One region of the Oceanobacillus alkalisoli genome, then DNA from elsewhere that is predicted to be linked to it. Evidence: riboswitches for the same ligand, from Rfam matches in the RefSeq annotation. Region 1 holds a riboswitch; each other region holds the start of a gene.
What was found. A riboswitch is a leader RNA that binds a small molecule or an ion and turns the genes downstream of it on or off. The one in region 1 is predicted to bind thiamine pyrophosphate.
Positions count from the first base shown of each region.

Region 1 (6,364 bases):
TTGTTGGTCCGAGTTTCTCTGATGAAGGAAGTTTAGATGAAGTAAAAGAAGCGCAGTTTTCAACGACATATGTATATGAAGTAACGTTTAATAGTTGGGGAATGGAACTATCACCTTATCAGGATGAAAAATTTTATGAAGAAAACAAAACTGGTTTGCATCAAGTATGCGAGATGATGGATTCCTATTTAGACGTGGGCGAGTTTTTTGAATTTTATACATGCTGGGTTGGAGAGGAGTTTAATTCGAAGGAAGCGGAAATAACACTCCCAATTCGAGACTGGTATACGGAAGGAATGGAATTAAGGGAACAAACATTGATTCGATTTGTTAAAGGATGATTAAAGATCTATTAACTTGATGTATTAATGGTTCGAATGGCCTATAAAAACATTTGAAAATAAAAATTCAATATGATATGATTATTTAATGTTGGAATTCATTTTCCAAATTCCGATAAAAAGTGACATTAAGTTTTATAGTAGGGAGTATGAATAATTGAATATTAATGAAAAGGATCAATTTCAACATATGTTGGATAATAGTTTGTACCATCATTTTTCAACTCATAACCGATATTCACGATTCTAAAATCTTAGGATATGAGGGTTTATTACGATCAAGCTGTACTAAAAATCCAGAATCACTATTTAATACAGCAATAAATTTAAAAAAGATATTTGAATTGGATTTATACTCAATTAATACGGCGATACAGACTTTTAACGATTACGTAGATAAAACTACCTCAGACACTCACTTGTTTTTAAACATCCACCCAACTACTCTTGTTTCGCCAAACTTCAAAAATATATTATGTGATAGAATTGAAAATTCAAAAATAACGACTAATTGCCTTGTATTAGAGACTCAATTTTCGCAGCTCAAACTAGGCAGGTACACCTTGATATAACTAGGTAAGCCCGCAAACCAATACTGTAGTTGACTTTTGATTAACTTTTTGAATTTCTTGTTCGTTTTATTCAAAGCATCTTCAAGAAGCTCGATTAGCTGTTGTAATGCAACTGACTAATCCAGTTCATTTACTTCGCCACAAAGTTCATAAAACATTCCGCCAAGTGTGCGGTCATCTGTACTACAGCGATTTTGCCAAGACAAAAGGATATATCTTGAAAAGACAATAGTCGTGTGGCTAATTAGTAAATCATAGGATCTACCTTGAAATTCCTTTTGTAATTTCAATAGGGATTTTGTCGCCTTGAAAAAGCCTTCAATGTCCCAGCACATTCCATAAATTCGAATAATTTCTGTTTCTGTTAAGGTACAGTCTGTACTTAAGATAGCTAACCATTCACTTCTTTTATTACGATTTCGAACGAATACAACTTTTACTGGTACTCCGTTTGCCATCGTTGTATGAATGGAACGCAAGATACTTTTGTTTCCTGAAGTTGGTGTCGCTAGAAGATAAAGCTCTTTTAAACTAACACGTTTTTCACCAATCAAATAACGTTGATTGGTAGCTTTCACCATGCGAATCACATCCATACCTTGTTCCACAATAGATTGAATTAGTGGCTGCTGGGTAAACCAGCTATCCATTAACACATAAGACGTATCTATTCCTGCAGAAAGTGCACGAGATATCATTGATTTACAGCAAACTCATTAGATATTGATTATGTACAGGGGTTTTTAATGGGAAAGCCAGATAAATTAAGCAAATTAATGATATAGCAGGTGATTTAAATTGAATAGTATATTCTTGATAATGTTTTTAATATTATTATCATTTTTTTCAATTTTTTTAATAATGTTATTAATTTATAGGAAATATTCAAAGCAAAAAGAAATGGATATTAAAGAACTGAATGAACAAATAGTATCTTTAGAAGAAAAATTAAAAGATAAAGAGAGAAGAAATTTTCTACGTCTTCCAATAGGCAATGAAGTATGTAAATTTTACATACTAAAAATTGGTGACAAAGATATTGATTTAGTTAAAAACCGTATGGGAGAAGGAATAATAAGTGACATTAGCTTTACTGGATTACACTTAGAATCAATATATAATCTGCCTGTTAAAGATGCTGTTGAGATTAAAATGGAATTCGAATTTGATAATCACGAATTTGAAATAAGAGGATTATTGATGCGAAAAGAGGAGCACATTAATAGTAATAAACTTATTTATGGCGTTAAATTCATTGAAGCAGAAACTAGGGCGCAAAATGACCTAAACAAATTGATTAGAAACAAAGAACTTGAGAAAAGAAGAAAAATGCTTGAGCAAAAGGAAGTTTAATATGAAATCCTTATTTATCTAATAAGACAATAATTGAGCCGTATAAAAAAGCCATTGAACTCAAAGTGGACGTGCAGTTTAAAATAATCTTAAAAGAAGAAATGTTGAGAAGAGGGATTGATTTTAATATTAAAAAGCGAAAAACGTTAAATAAAATAATACTCTTTTCTAAAAAACTAGTAAAATAAAATTAGTAAATAAAAAGTGGTGATTACTATATACAGCATACTTTTAGTTGATGATTCATCCTTTATGAGAAAGTATATTGCAAATATACTGAACGATACGAAAAAATATAATGTCATAGCTGAAGCTTCAAACGGTCGAGAGGCAATACTAAAATTTCACTCATATAAACCAGATATAGTTATAATGGATGTAACTATGGATGAGATGGACGGAATACAAGCGCTAAAACATTTAGTAAGATTATATCCAGGAATTAAGGTTATTATGTGCTCATCTCTAGGTCACCACTTTTATGTAGACGAGTGTTTAAAAAATGGAGCAAAGGCTTTTCTTGTTAAGTCCAACCTTAAAGAAATTTTAAATGTATTGGATAAGGTAGTTGCTTAACTATATTTATTATTCAAGTATACTATATAAAGCAGATAAAAACTTCATTAACATTGCGGACATAAGTGAATGAATTTCATAATTACCAAAGTCGGCATTTCCATCACCATATGTAGTTGGGAACGAACCAACTCAACTACATATGGTGATGGTGAAGCATTAAATACGTATTATGAAATTCATTAAAGTATCTTTTTAAAATTATTTTACACAAATTTTACACATTTCATACAAAAAACCTTGTGAGATCAGTGTTTATAGACTTATATCGATCCCGGTCACTGATTTCGAAGAGCTTTATCAAGAAAAGATACCTCGCCTAATAGATTTGAAATATCATTCTATTACAGACGCTGTGTTAGAACTTGATAGTTGTTGGTAATATACAGCATATTTTTATGACTTCTCAGGAGAACTTATATAATAATGAGGCTTCCGTATCATGAATTTAAACTAAATGGATCACACATTTGATGCTATTGAAGTCTCCGATTGAATAAGAAAGGTTTATATATTAGAATATAGACAGTTGCCCGCATCAAGTGCGGCGGGGATTTGTCAGGATAAAGTAATCACTCAACTAGCCAGGATAAGCTGAGGGTGATTGCTTTTTTGTGGCATAAATTTGGCATGAAACATGAAATCATTAATGAGTATTACAGATAACCTTAAACTTAAAAATGTCTGCAGACCCTTTATTTATTGGGATATGCAGACTCTATCGGTAACTAGAGATGACAGTAAGTTAATTGTTTCATCACCTTGGCAGGGTGAATATCATAGTGTACGTCATTTTTAATAAAGACAATAGGTGAGTATTGCGGACAGAATGAGCCAGCAGTGCGGAGTTTTGAGCCACCGTTTGCGGATAATAGAGCCAGTGAATGGGGACAAGAGAGCCACTATCAAAAAGACCATTATACATGCCTAATGTGGTGCGAATTTATTAGTCCGCCATCATTGACTTAACTTTTGTCCGTGTAGTGGAACTATCGCAGGCGTTGCATAAATAATGCCTAAAAGATCTACCGAGAAAAGCTTGATACAAACCCAAATCCAGCGATATTTGACAAGGGTAAACATGTATGATTATAATAAGGCTAATTGCATAGATGAATCACTAGGGGAGCAAAAGTTTGCTGAGAAAGACATGTCTTGACCCTTTGAACCTGAACTAGGTCATACTAGCGTAGGGAAGTGGTGGCGATACGTATAACAGTATCTTTTATTCTACCATTCCCTCTATTAGTGGAATGGTTTTTTTGATTTATTATTCAAAATAGAAAGAAGGAGATAAGATATTATGACGATTACAGATCGCCTATTCAAAACTGTAGAACCTGTTTGGGTAATTATTTAGAGCATCCATTTGTGAAGGGGATTGGGGAAGGTACTCTCGATAAAGAGAAGTTTATTCATTCATTATTATGGAACAAGATTACGTATACTTAATTGAATACTCTCGTGTGTTCGCGATTGGTAGTACGAAAGCGAATGATTTAAAAACAATGACTACTTTTACTAATCTACTTAACGTCACAATGGATTTTGAAATGGATCTGTATCGTAAGTATGCAGAGGAATTCAATATTTCGACTGAAGAGTTAGATGCAACAGAACCTTCAGCTACTATGACTGTCTATACAAGTTATATGACTTAGTCAAACACAGCTCGGCGCATGGAAAGCGCTATCGCAGTCTTTTGGAAATTTCCCTGAAAATGCTGATGACTGTATCGACTTGATAAATGACATTGCAAAAGATAAACCTGAACATGAGTTGAAAAGAATTAAAGATATCTTTGTCCGTGATTAAATAGATGAATAGATGAATCAATTGAAATAGATGGTACAATTATTTGTTAAAAGAAAAATTCCATACATTTCACCACTAGGGGTATTTTGGCGTAACTCTTTACTCATAGTTTCTATAAAACTGAGAAAGGACTTCTCCTTAATTCTTAAACTTGATCTAGTTCATACTAGCGTAAGGAAGCGGTGACAACGCAAATGCATCGTCATTATAATTCATCTACAATTATCGACATGTGTGTATTGGCTCATGAGCTGCTTCCTGATGCTGGCAGTAGCTCTTTTTAGTCAGCTGAGCTCACTTTATGCTTTAAACAGTTATCCAAACTGACACCATCTATTTACTGTAGATAAAGTTTACACAATTCCTACTGGAAAACAAACCGAACATGATTCCCCCAAGCTGCACGTGTGAGGAGACTTGTTGATTGCCTCCTTAAAACAGGAAGCTTTTATATCGTTCTCCCTACTCGTTTTTTCAAGTATTATATGTGTGAATATCAAGTTCTCTCTTATGAAAGAAGGTTATACATGATGAGTAATCTAAACAAAATAATAGCTCAAGTAGATGAACGTCAAGATGAGTTAGTAGATTTACTAGCTACTCTCATCTCATTTAAAACACCCGCTCCACCTGCTCGAAATACGAGAGAAGCACAAACATATGTGGCTCAATTTTTAGAGCAGATTGGTTTCTCTATCGATATGTGGGATGTTTATCCCAATGACCCTAATGTCGTTGGCGTGCAAAAGGGAACGAAATCAGATACCCATCAAAGTCTCATTGTAAATGGGCATATCGATGTAGCAGAAGTAAGAGAAGATGAAGCGTGGAAATCAGATCCATTCCAACCGATGATTCAAAATGGCAACATCATTGGTCGTGGAGCTGCTGATATGAAAGGTGGACTTGCCGGAGCGTTATTTGCACTAAAGTTATTAAACGAAGGAGATATGACCTTTGCAGGTGATGTTATCTTTCAATCCGTAATTGGAGAAGAAGTTGGAGAAGCAGGTACATTACAATGCTGTGAACGGGGTTATCACGCCGACTTTGCTCTCGTTGTGGACACAAGTGATTTGCACATCCAAGGTCAAGGTGGTGTCATTACTGGTTGGATTACCGTTAAAAGTGAAAAGACCTTTCATGATGCAACCCGCAGAAATATGATCCATGCAGGTGGAGGCTTATTTGGTGCAAGCGCAATTGAAAAAATGTCGAAATTAATAGAAGGTCTTCAAGAGCTTGAACGTCATTGGGCAATAACGAAGCAATATGAGGGCTATCCACCTGGGACAAATACGATTAATCCAGCGGTCATCGAAGGTGGTCGTCATGCAGCATTTATTGCTGATGAGTGCCGGTTATGGCTTACTGTTCATTACTATCCGGATGAAACCTATGAACAAGTTACCCAAGAAATAGAAGACCATCTCTTAAGAGTCGCTGAAGCGGACATATGGTTACGTGAGAATCCACCAATATTTGAATGGGGTGGAACATCAATGATTCAAGATAAGGGGGAGATTTTTCCTTCTCTTGAAGTAGATCCAAATCATCAGGCGATAAAAATATTATCAAAATCTCACAATAAGATTCATGCTGAACCTGTGACCATCGATGTTTCACCATCTGTTACAGACGGAGGCTGGTTCTCTGAAGCAGGCATTCCGGCCGCAATTTATGGACCAGGTGATTTTCTTCATGCAC
Region 1 is NZ_JAKNRA010000008.1:47,873-54,236, reverse strand. Features, by position in the region: gene L3V42_RS11165 (hypothetical protein) at 1-341, shown strand, start outside; gene L3V42_RS18525 (EAL domain-containing protein) at 509-913, shown strand; partial or broken gene L3V42_RS11160 (IS4 family transposase) at 871-1,611, opposite strand; gene L3V42_RS11155 (PilZ domain-containing protein) at 1,712-2,266, shown strand; partial or broken gene sda (sporulation histidine kinase inhibitor Sda) at 2,290-2,454, shown strand; gene L3V42_RS11150 (response regulator) at 2,471-2,842, shown strand; TPP riboswitch at 3,955-4,055, shown strand; gene L3V42_RS11145 (thiaminase II/PqqC family protein) at 4,270-4,503, shown strand; gene L3V42_RS11140 (acetylornithine deacetylase) at 5,185-6,364, shown strand, end outside.

Region 2 (6,364 bases), on a different contig from region 1:
CCATGCCCACGGTGGGTACTGGTGATTTTATCTTCATCCGTTAATACGGCACATGCACCCACCGCAGTCGCTTCTTGACCAATTGATAAATGCGTTGTACCGTGCATGATTCCTTTTCGAAAAAACTCATCAATCTTTTCATCAAAATGCCGGATCAGCCACATTTTTTTATAAAGATTGAGCAATTCAGGATTTGTTAAATTTGGAAGTATCTCCATTGCGGTTTTTTCCTTCCTTTTTTAAAGTGATTAATCTGTATAGTACTGTAAAAATCGATTATAAACTGTTCTCGCAATTCTCAAATCATTGGTACCGTGCACAATCGCTCGTCCATCTTTGAAAAACACGATGCGATGGCCCGCAAATTCACAGGACAACAGGAATGGATTTATGATTGGATTGCCCACAAGACCTTTCAATTTATCTAAAAAAGTTTGCAATATAAACTCCCTGGTTGCTGCCGGCCGTATTTGCACCGCTTCCCTGCCGCAAAGCACTTCGGATTTCGTCTGGTTTTCATATTGCAAGTAAGGATAAGTCGGGCCAGATCCACAAGTTGGACAATCTGCATTTTTTAAACGCGATACATCAATATCTGCCCGTTCATCCTTCCAGACATCTACCGACTTCAGAATTGGCTCTATTGGTGCTCCAGTCAGTATTTTTAACACTTGCGTTACTTGTAATGCTGTAATGATTTGGACAATGGGGCTGATTACGCCAACGGTTTCACAAGTCATCCCGTCAATCGGCAGATGATTGAACAGGCAATGTAGACACGGTGTCTCTCCAGGAAGTACTGTAAAGGTAGTCCCGTAGCTTGCAACACACGCACCCATGACAAAAGGAATACCTTGCTTGACTGCCGCATCATTTGCAATCAATCTGATTTCAAAGTTATCCGATGCATCTATGATGAGGTCATGCCCTTTTACAATTTCTCCAATGTTTAAACCGTGGATATCACAAATCAGACTATGAATCGTAATATGGCTGTTGATTTGTTCTAAGCGTTGTTTTGCCGCGGCTGCTTTAGGGATTCTTTGCTCCGCATGTTCCTCTGCAAAAAGATGCTGTCTTTGCAAATTGCTCCATTCTACATAATCGCGGTCAACAATCGTAATTTTACCGACACCGGCGCGGGCTAACATTTCCGCACTGCTTGAACCAAGTGCCCCTGCCCCGATAATCAGGATCCTGCCATTTCTAATTTTTCTTTGTGCTGTTTCTCCAAGGAATAACTCCTGCCGTGAATAACGGGTCTTCATGAACCAATCATTCCTGTTGTTGGACTGCTTGCCACCGCATAGTCCTTTTCTTCAATTCTTCCCGCTTCGTATCCTAATCTGCCAGCTTGCAGCGCATATTTTACAGCTTCAGCCATTTTAACGGGGTTCTTTGCACCTGACACGGCAGTATTTAACAGCACACCGTCTGCACCAATTTCCATTGCATGGGCAACGTCTTTAGGCGATCCGATCCCCGCGTCAACAATTACAGGAACCTTGGATTGTTCAATGATGAATTGCAAGTTTAGCGGATTAATAATTCCCCTGCCCGAACCAATCGGGCTTGCCCCAGGCATAACCGCGTGTACCCCAAGCTCTTCCAAACGTCTTGCTAATACCACATCATCAGATGTATATGGCAAAACGATAAAGCCTTCTTCAAGAAGAATCTCTGACGCCTTTAACGTTTCAACCGGATCCGGCAGAAGGCTCCGCGCATCTCCAATTATCTCCACTTTAACCATGTCACATAAACCGGAAGCTTTTGCGAGTTTTGCAATCCGTACAGCTTCTTCTGCCGTATTCGCCCCTGCTGTATTTGGCAGCAAGGTATACTTTTCTAAATCTAACTGTTCGAGGAAATTTGGCTGTCCTTCTTCAAAAATATTCATTCTCCGGACAGCAAATGTTAAAATTTCTGCCTCCGATACCGAAACAGCTTCTTTTTGTATTTCAAAGGACGGATACTTCCCTGTTCCCAATAAAAGTCGTGATCGAAATGTGCGATCTGCAATTTTCAACATAAATCATCCACCTCCTATAAAATGTACAATTTCTAACGTATCCCCATTTACAAGTTTTCGTTTTTCATATTCTTCCTTTTTCACAATTTCCTTATTTAGCTCGACAACAGCAATCCGGGATTCCAACTTGTAATGCAATAACAGCTTCTTTACGGAATTTACATTATCCGGTAATTCCACCTGTTTCCCATTAATTTGTAATGTCATCTCTCTCACCCCCTAAACAATGATATGCTGACGGCGATCTAGGCGAAATGCCTCGGTCAGTTTACTCTCCACTTCTTTTCCCAAAATAAAGTCACGGATCATCTGTCCAGTTGCCGGTGCAAGTAAAATCCCATTTCGATAATGGCCGGTAGCTATGAAAATTCCTTCCTGCTCTGGATGAACTCCAATAAAAGGGCGCCTGTCAAATGTTGTTGGTCTTAAACCTGCCGTCACCCCTTCAATCGTGAATTTCCCTGCAGACGAGAGCATCTTCTTTGCTTTTTTAATTAAAAAATCTGCCCCTTTCAGACTAACCGTATGACTCCAGTCATTTTCCATCATCGTTGCACCGATAATAAATTTCCCATTATTTCTTGGCACAATGTAGCTGCCATTATGAAATAATGTATGCTTCAGTAACTGCTGTTCATGGGAAACGATAAGGCTTTCACCTTTTACTGGCGATACTCTCTCCGCCAAACCTAGTTGATGGAATAAATTATTCCCATACACTCCTGTGGCAAGAACTACATATTTGGCTTCTACTTCTCCTTGTGCCGTTTTCACCAGATAGTTCCCGCCCTTATCCACAATTTCAAACACCTGATTATTTTCAAAAAAAGATGCACCATTTGCTTGAGCACTTTTAATAAAGGCATGGCACGTCTGATCTGGAAGGACATTCACATCATCCGGAATATATGTTGCCCCCAAAACATTTGAGCTAATGCTTGGTTCCAGTTCTTTGACCCGATGCTCATCAAGCCATTCCACTGTGTGCTGTTTGAGTAAGTAGTTGAAGTTTTGCTTCTCTGCTTGTGAATAAACAAGCTTCAATATCCCGCCTTCCCGGTAACCAATATCAATTCCGCTTTGCTCATATAACGCCTCCTTTAATTCGATATAGGCAGCTTGACTCGCTTTTGCGAAAGGATAAAACACGGAGAAATCATCGTTACTTTCCGAGTGCGCTCCCAGCATGCCTGCCGCAGCACTGGTTGTTTTTGCGCCGATTTTTCCAGCTTCCATTACCGCAATATCCATCTTCTCTTTTGCTAAATAATAAGCAATTGAACAACCAATAATCCCGCCGCCGATAACAACTGTTTCATACGTTTTCTTTAACATGAAATCGCCTCACGAAATTCCTTTAATACGAAACGCGGATGAGCTGCTTGGAAAATACTTGACATCACGGCAATACCGTCTGCCCTCGTTTCCTTCATAACCGCTGTCTTCTCAAGGGTAATTCCACCGATTCCATAAACAGGGATTTCCAACTCCTTCTTTATCCGGATTAGATTTTCAAGTCCATTCGGCGGGATTCCCTTTTTGCTATCTGTCTCAAAACAGTGTCCATATATCACATAATCCGCTCCTTCTCTTTCCATTTCTTTTGCTTTTGCAACCGAGTGCACACTGCAACCCACTCGTAAGTGCGGATACAACTTTTTCACCATTTTTACCGGAAGACCATGTTCAGGCAGATGCAGATTCGTGATGCCTTTTAATAATGCAATGTCTAACCGATCGTTGATGGAAATCTTCGCCTTGTCCATACCTCCTGACTCCAGGCTATCGAGCAAGGTCATAATCGAGCGCGCAGTCTTGGACTTTTCACGAATTTGCACATAATCAACCTCGTCTTTTATAGCAATAATCATTTCAGCAAGTTCCTTTATGGAATACCTATCATCCGTTACAGCAATTAGCTTCATTTACTCCCCTCCAATGTCTCAATATTGGGCTTATTGCCTCTATTCTTTTTTTGGAGAATATTGGATTATTTAATCACAAAAAAATAACCACTCTCCTGCATGGAAAGTGGTTTTGTTTTAGATATGTATCTCTAATAAAAGTACAATTCAAATACAAATTGTCCTTGCCACATTTCCTACGCAGGTACAAGCCTGTTCAGGTTATGAGGGTATCGAAGTCCTACTTCTCTCTCAGCCCTTATGAAGGGTTCCCCTAGTGAAACGAATAGAATATATTTAATTGTTAACGCTAACTTAGCATAAATGTGGAAAATTGTAAAGGGATATAAACCTTTTCGCTTTGGAGAGAACTTATTCATAAGACACAACTACTCATTTCTTAAAAAAGGAGCGACGGAGGTGGTGACCCCCCAAAAGTTAGAGTAGAAAACTAACTTCTGGTTCGGGATCCGGTTCGCTCTTTTTTGTCCTTATTTCTTCAACCCTTCAGCATACACAGCCATCGCATCCCGCATAAACACTGCCAATCCTTCTCCGAACTGGTCGATATTTTTCGTAAAGCGTTCATCCGCAATGTACATCTCGCCAAGTCCTTTAAATGCTTTTTTTGAATAATTGCCGAACGAGTTCAAGAGTACATACCATTCATGGATGCGTTCCTGGGAAATTGCTGCAGTAGGGTCTTCATGCCGCACTTCAGCCAAGCTACGAAAGGTTTCATTAAACGCTTCCTGAAATTGCCGCATTTCTTTCTGTGATTTTTCATTCAATTTTGTATTGGCATCGTCTACGGCTTTGTTACCCCAGCGCTCTCTTGCTTCTGCTTCATACGGGTTACTGCTGAAGTCAAAGCCTGCGAATTTTTCTTTATCTGACATTTGTCTTTCTCCTTTCATATTTAACAACGTCTTATCAATCGTATCGATTAATTGATTCAGCTGCTCCTGCTTCTTCATAAGCATGCTTTTATGAAGTTCAAGGGCCTCTGTTTTATTAAAGGACGGGTCATGGATTATTTCCTTAATCCTTTTCAGCGGGAAGCCAAGTTCTCGGAAAAATAAAATTTGCTGGAGGTTCTCGAGATTTTCCTCCGAATAAATCCGGTAACCGGCTTCCGTCACCTCGTCAGGTGTGAGTAGACCAATCTCATCATAATGATGGAGTGTGCGCACACTAATACAGACGAGATCAGCCACTTCTTTCACTTTCATCTAACTCCCTCCTTTCATTTTTTACTATAAGGTATCACGTAACGTGAGGGTCAACATTTATTTTTTATTCTGCCCGCCCATTCTTCGGAAATTCAATCCCCTTCTAGACGTTTTCACCATATAGTGAATGGAAGAGTATGTTTAGGAGGCTGAACGAATGAATCATAATCCGTATGATCCGTATCAATACCCATATGAGAATGAGCATGGACATGAGTACGAAGAGTATGATGAAGAGAGACTATTCAATTTCCCGGGGAATTTACCATTCTTCGGCGGCGGACAGCAAGCTCCTCCACCGTTTGGACCACCAGGGTTTCCTGGGGGCCAATGGGGTCCTGGATCGGGAGGCGGCTGGCCGCCTGGAGGACCTGGTGGGTTCCCGGGTGGGCCTGGAGGACCGGGCGGATTCCCTGGACAAGGGCAACAACAGGCAGGACCACCTTCCGCTCCACCGCCGAATTTCACCCCACAGCAAAGTCAGGTGCAAACCTTTGCCGTTGATCCAGGTGGCATTCGCGGCTGTTTATTCCGCTTCACTTATATTTGGTTGAGAAGAGATCAATTCTGGTTCTATCCGACCTTTGTCGGAAGGAATTCAATTGCTGGTTTCCGCTGGCGGGGGAACCGCTGGGTATATTTCGGAATCGACCTTAATCAAATCCAATCTTTCCAATGTTTTTAATACGAGCGGGATATTCAAGAGTAATTCTTGGATATCCCGCTTTTACATCAGTTCGGTGACAAGGATTAGTGAAAGAGAACGTAATAAACAACGAGCTTTGGGGAAACTGCCCGTTCTATTCGATTGAAGTGTTCTATTAGACTGATTAAGAGGACAAGTGCTATATCTGTCCAATAGGACTATTCTCTAAGACAAACATGCCGGAGAACCACACGATCTGTCCAATAGGGACACTCTCTAAGACAAATGAGCCGCATAACCACAAAATCTGTCCAATAGGGCCGCTCTCTAAGACAAATAAGCCGCATAACCACAAAATCTGTCCAATAGGACCACTCTCTAAGACAAATGAGCCGCATAACCACAAAATCTGTCCAATAGGACCACTCTCTAAGACAAATGAGCCGCATAACCACAAAATCTGTCCAATAGGGCCGCTCTCTAAGACAAATAAGCCGCATAACCACAAAATCTGTCCAATAGGGCCGCTCTCTAAGACAAATAAGCCGCA
Region 2 is NZ_JAKNRA010000027.1:19-6,382, reverse strand. Features, by position in the region: gene L3V42_RS17600 (thiamine pyrophosphate-dependent dehydrogenase E1 component subunit alpha) at 1-218, opposite strand, end outside; gene L3V42_RS17595 (ThiF family adenylyltransferase) at 249-1,268, opposite strand; gene L3V42_RS17590 (thiazole synthase) at 1,265-2,032, opposite strand; gene thiS (sulfur carrier protein ThiS) at 2,036-2,239, opposite strand; gene thiO (glycine oxidase ThiO) at 2,252-3,367, opposite strand; gene L3V42_RS17575 (thiamine phosphate synthase) at 3,361-3,957, opposite strand; TPP riboswitch at 4,113-4,222, opposite strand; gene L3V42_RS17570 (MerR family transcriptional regulator) at 4,428-5,168, opposite strand; gene L3V42_RS17565 (hypothetical protein) at 5,326-5,853, shown strand; partial or broken gene L3V42_RS17560 (hypothetical protein) at 6,014-6,364, opposite strand, start outside.
Region 2: another riboswitch for thiamine pyrophosphate. It lies ahead of L3V42_RS17575 (thiamine phosphate synthase); the one in region 1 lies ahead of L3V42_RS11145 (thiaminase II/PqqC family protein).

Region 3 (6,364 bases), on a different contig from region 1:
ATTTCCAAATATAGTGCCGTACTAGTCTTTTCTTTTATAACGTTCTTGTTCGTGCTCCTCTTCTCATGGCTTATCGGAGGGATTTTCATCGGCTTTGATGGAATCAATCCTCATATCGTTCTTGAAAAAGGCGATGGCTTGGAATATGTTCCGGTCATCGGGGAGATTTTGACCGATTACGGCTTCAGTCTTGTGAACTTGCTCATGATGGCAACATTCGCCTTTATGATCTCTTCCATTTTCAGAAATAGCGCCCTTGCAATTGGGCTTGCCATATTTCTTATGCTTGCCGGAAATCAGATTGTCTTCTTCTTTGTGGAAAGGGACTGGGCGAAATACATTCTATTTGCAAATACAGACTTATCCCAGTACTTTAACGGGAACACACCGATGATGGAAGGAATGACACTCGGCTTTTCCATTAGCGTCTTAGTTGTCTATTATATGATTTTTGCAGTGATCTCCTGGTTTTTCTTTGCGAAGCGGGATGTTGCAGGTCACTAACCCATTTATTCAGGTTCCGCCCTTGTTACGGAACCTGAATTTTTATAAAAATAACGCCCCGCAAATAGTCCCTAGAAATGCCAATGCTATACCAAAAACATACGTTAGAACCGTGTAAAATAAAAACTCTCTTCTATTTCCCTTTCTCCATAACGATCCCATCTCGAGTTTCAACGTGGAGAATGTCGTAAAGGCACCAAGAAATCCTGTTCCCAATAAGAGAAGTAATAATGCATCCACCCCTGCCCCCATAAGCAATCCAAGTAAGAATGCACCTGCCAGATTGGCGAGAAGCGTGCCCATCGGTATGGCCTTACCAGAATTGTTCATCTTCCTCGAAATCGTATAACGCGCAATCGCGCCTAAAAACCCGCCAACACCAACGATGAATAGATACATCCAGTTCATTTCTTACTCACTCCTTTACCGACTCGAAAACCAATTTCACTCATACCTAGCCCGCCAATCAGACTCACGAAAATATAGACACATCCGAGCAACACCGACTGATTTTGAAACAACTCAACCGTTTCTACACTGACAGCGGAGAATGTAGTGAACGAGCCTACAAAACCGGTTGTTATTACCATTTTCATTTTTTCTTCTAGGCGGACTTTTTTAAACAGCCCGTAAGTCAGCCACGCAAGCAGAAAGCTGCCTAGCAAATTAACCAATAACGTCGCATAGGGAAAAACATGATCTGTCATAAATAGAATTCCTGCGCTATACCGGAGCATTGCACCGAATGCTCCCGCAAGGCCAATATAAATATAATGCATTCGTCCAACATCCTTTTTTATATAAGTTAATGCTCAAGTTTTACCTGTACATAAGAGAATAAAACGAGATTTGACCACAATCAATTGAATGAATTTCATAATTACCAAAGTCGGCTTTCTCATCACCATATGTAGTTGGGAACGAACTAACTCAACTACATATGATGATGGTGAAGCATTAAATACGTATTATGAAATTCATTAAATTACTAGCTTTCATAAATTATTCCAGACTGTGAAAATTAAGCTATAATAAATTGTTCAAAAACGCTTGCAACTCTCAGCAAATCGGAGTAAAATTTCTATGTTTAATACAGAATATCATACCACCTAGGAGACAAAGCTATGGAAAAGAAAGATTGGACATTGACGCTTCTGCTTTCAAATATATTCTTTGTATTTTTAGGAATCGGGCTCGTTATACCGGTTCTGCCAACCATCATGAATGAACTCAGCATCAGCGGCACCGTGGTTGGTTATCTAACAGCTGCCTTCGCTTTAGCTCAATTGATTTTCTCGCCTTTTGCAGGAAAAGCAGTTGATAAATATGGCCGTAAGCGTATGATTATTATCGGTCTTTTTATTTTCAGTTTTTCCGAGTTTTTATTTGGCCTTGGTAAAACAATTGAGGTATTGTTCGCCTCGCGGATTCTCGGAGGAATAAGTGCTGCTTTCATCATGCCTGCGGTTACCGCATTTATCGCGGATATTACGACGCCGAAAACCCGGCCGAAAGCACTCGGCTATATGTCGGCGATGATCAGTACCGGATTTATTATCGGACCGGGAATTGGTGGCTTCTTAGCAGAAATTGGTACGCGTGTACCGTTCTTCTCTGCTGCGGCCTGTGGTTTAATTGTTGCTTTCATTTCGATTTTATCCTTACATGAGCCGAAATCAAAAACAGATGATATGGCTGATATGACTGAGGAACTCGGTAAAAGTGGCTTAAAGAAAGTGTTTATGCCGATGTTCTTTATCGCTTTTATCGTTATTTTAATTTCAACATTCGGTCTTGCTGCTTTTGATTCTTTCTTCAGTCTTTATACGGATCATAAGCATGGTTTCGCTCCTTCTGACATTGCGATTGCCATTACAGGCGGGGCGATTATCGGAGCGATTTTCCAGGTTGTCTTGTTCGATTGGTTAACAAGATGGATGGGGGAAATCAATATCATCCGCTGGTCGCTCGTGATTTCTGCTGTATTGGTCTATGCCATGACACTTGCCAACTCTTATTGGCAAGTGATGGCCGTCACCTTTACGGTCTTTATCGGATTTGACCTCATCCGGCCAGCCGTTACGAACTATTTATCAAAAATCGCCGGGAATGAGCAAGGGTTTGTTGGCGGGATGAACTCTTTCTTCACCTCCTTAGCTAATGTGTTTGGTCCGTTGATTGGCGGGATTTTATATGATGTAGATATCAATTATCCGTTTATTTTCAGCTCGGCTGTTATTGTCGTCTGTCTCCTTTTCACTATTTTTTGGAAGAAACCAGAGATTAAAATTAATTAAATACTTTACAAAATACCGAAACATGTATACAATCTTGAATTAGAATAACTGCATAATGAAACATAAGCACTAGGGGAGCTGCGTCATGTGGCTGAGAGGATCAATCCGACCCTTACTACCCGATCTAGATAATACTAGCGTGGGGAAGTGCAGTTTACAGATATTACATTGATAAAATTAATGTGTAAACTGCATTCCCCTTAGGAATGCAGTTTTTTTATTGCATAGGAAACTATAAAATAAAAATGCTGTGGATAACTAAAGTTGCTAGCACTATCCACGTCCGCTCTGCGTCCAGCGACTAGCAGATCTTTTGGTGGGACGAGCAATGCGCAGTCCTAAACTTCACACTCTTCCAATCGATAAAGAAGACTTAGCCGTTTGGTCTTTGTGAGGCTTAGTCGCCCTTATACCCTTGTGGTGAAAGTCAACATCAACTCAAAGAGGAAAGGAAGGCCGACTAAGGACGGACCAAGGCCCAACTCACGTCTACCCCCTAAAGGGGCATGTTTCCTTTATCTCATTTCAGAGTGTTCCAGTTTGTACGTCGCTACGACGCACAGGATGTGCTAGTGCAGGTGTTGCGAAGACGATCGCGTTTTTAACATGCAAGGGCGCTTGCGCCTTTGTTATTATCATAAGGAGGAGATTTGAATGGATAACAGTTGTGGAACAAGTCGAATTGCAGGGTGCCAATTTAGTTTGCATCCCATGAGCAGTAATTTTGTGGATATTATTCTATCAACATTAGACGAGGTAGATACCTCTAAGGTTTGGAAAGAAACAGATGATGTAAGCACGTGTATCCGCGGGAAAATGGTTCATGTTTTCGATGTAGCGAAAGCAATCTTCCTGCATGCTGCGAAAACAGGTGAGCATGTTGCGATGAATGGAACGTTCTCTATAGGCTGTCCTGGTGATACGGAAGCTGACGCATACATGGATGAAACAGACACACCGCTGAACGAAGAAAAGGCAAAATCGATCATCCAAATCGCTGGTTGTAAATTTTCCCTTTATCCATTGGGGCATGAGGATTACATGGATAAAATCTATGAGCAGATCAATTTATCAAAGCATCGTAATGTCACCGTTACTTCTGCACATTATGCAACAAGGTTAGACGGAGATGTTCATGATATCTTCCATGCTTTACATGAATCCTTTGAACTCGTTCAAGAAAAAGTTTCGCATGTCACCATGACCTTCAGCCTTTCCGCCAACAGTCCTACTACTATAAAATAAACCTAGGGAGAAGTGAAATGACAAAGCATTGGAAATTAAAAGAGATTGTTCTCATGTCCGTATTAGGTGTCGTCTTCGGGATCATTTACTTGGCATTCTTTCTTGTTGGTCAAGGGATTCGTAATATGCTTGCTCCATTTGGTCTCGCACCGTTTGGATATGAGGTTATTTTTGGCATTTGGTTTATTGTTTCCATCCTTGCAGCTTACATCATCCGGAAACCGGGTGTTGCCTTTACAGCTGAGCTTATCGCGGGTGTTACCGAAGTATTATTAGGAACTGCCGCAGGACCCGGACTTATTTTAGCAGCTGCAATTCAGGGCCTCGGAGCAGAGTTTGCTTTTGCAATAACAAAATGGAAGGATTACCGTTTACGCATTTTAATTCTTTCCGGTGTCTTTGCAGCCATTTTTAGTTTTACTTGGAATTTATTCTCCTCCGGAAACATTGCATTAGCTCCGGAATTACTTATCGCAATGTTAACAGTTCGCATCATCAGCGGCGCCCTTCTTGCGGGTGTTCTAGGTAAATGGCTGAGTGACCAACTCGCAAAAACTGGAGTACTTCGGGGTTACGCCTTAGGAAAGGAGTTACAGAAGAAACGTGAAAAAGGAGCAGCTTAATCGATTACTTCAGGTAGAAGGTTTTTCATTTGACTATGAAAGTTTAGATAAACCATTACTCAATCAGCTAAACTTTTCCTTAATGGATAAGGAGACGACTCTCCTTATCGGTTCAAGCGGTTCCGGGAAAAGCAGTCTATCTTTATGTTTAAATGGATTGTATCCGGAGGCGGTTGAAGGTGTTTCTTCCGGCAACATCTATTACCGAGGGACAAATATACAAGACTACCAAAAAGGAGAGCTCAGTCAGTTGATTGGCATTGTCTTTCAAGACCCGGAAAGTCAATTTTGCATGATTACCGTAGAGGACGAGCTTGCTTTTACATTAGAAAACAGAAAAATTGCCCCTTCCGAAATGCCTGAGCGCATTTCGGAAGCGTTATCTGTCGTTGGAATGGACGGTTTTCAAAAACGAAAGATCCATGAGTTATCGGGGGGACAAAAGCAGAAAATTGCTTTAGCAGCTGTTCTTTTACTAGAACCAGAGCTATTGATTTTAGATGAACCTACGGCAAATTTAGATCCGGTTTCCCGAATAGAATTCATCCAATTAATTAAGCACATCCAAGCAAAACAAAAATTAGCTGTGTTTATCATTGAACACCAACTCGAGGATTGGCTCGATGTTGTCGACCGTCTTCTTGTTTTAGGAAAACAGGGTAAAATCATTGCGGATGGCAGTGTAACATCCATCTTTTCAGATCATCATTCTTTATTAAAAAAGGAAGGCGTATTTTTACCAAGGCAGTATTCTAACGCTGAAGATTCCTATCCAACTTACGCTGAATCCCCTCCTCGAATCAAGCAAGATGTTCTGATAACGATTAAACAGATGGGCTTTCACCGCAAAAAACACACTATTTTACAAGATATAAATTTAGAAATACACCGCGGGGAATTCATCGCAATTGTTGGAGAAAACGGCGCTGGCAAATCTACCTTACTGCAATTAATGGCTAGGTTGTTAACTCCTCAAAAAGGAACAATAATTTTTCACGATAAATTGATGGATCAGTGGGAGGAAAAAGAGTTGCGAAAGAGAATAGGATATGTTTTTCAAAATCCAGAGCACCAATTCATTACGGACACTGTATATGATGAATTAACATTTGGAATGAAATTGAATGGATGGACAACAGCTGAATCAGATACTGCTGCAACGGCACTTTTAAAGCAGTTCCATTTAGAAAAACATAAATACAGTAATCCCTTTTCCTTAAGCGGCGGACAAAAACGCCGCTTAAGTGTTGCAACGATGCTGGACGAAACACCTGATATTTTGTTTTTTGATGAGCCGACATTTGGCCAGGATGCTAAAACTACAGATGAATTGATGTATATGATTGAAGCCCTGAGAAAAAATGGAACGGCCATCGTCTTCGTCACCCATGATATGGACATTGTGGACACAGTTGACCGCGCTATCGTCTTGTATCAGCAGCATATTCATTATAATGGCGAGCCGGAAAGTCTTTGGAAGCAAGCTGATTTGCTGGAAAAAACTCGATTACGTTTGCCTTACCGGATTCGAGTACTTCATAAAGAAGGTGTAAGCCTTGATCTCGTCCATTAATCCAACAATCAAAGCATTTGCCATCTTCATTCCAGGCATTTTGCTCAGTTTTACATTCGATATGTTTACACCGCTTGTTTATTTTTTATTTATTCTTATTGTGACATTTACAATGAGCGACA
Region 3 is NZ_JAKNRA010000005.1:34,303-40,666, forward strand. Features, by position in the region: gene L3V42_RS08685 (ABC transporter permease) at 1-504, shown strand, start outside; gene L3V42_RS08690 (CrcB family protein) at 547-912, opposite strand; gene crcB (fluoride efflux transporter CrcB) at 909-1,283, opposite strand; gene norA (multidrug efflux MFS transporter NorA) at 1,629-2,801, shown strand; TPP riboswitch at 2,863-2,964, shown strand; gene L3V42_RS08705 (YkoF family thiamine/hydroxymethylpyrimidine-binding protein) at 3,456-4,046, shown strand; gene L3V42_RS08710 (ECF transporter S component) at 4,064-4,669, shown strand; gene L3V42_RS18510 (ABC transporter ATP-binding protein) at 4,650-6,242, shown strand; gene L3V42_RS08720 (energy-coupling factor transporter transmembrane component T family protein) at 6,226-6,364, shown strand, end outside.
Region 3: another riboswitch for thiamine pyrophosphate. It lies ahead of L3V42_RS08705 (YkoF family thiamine/hydroxymethylpyrimidine-binding protein); the one in region 1 lies ahead of L3V42_RS11145 (thiaminase II/PqqC family protein).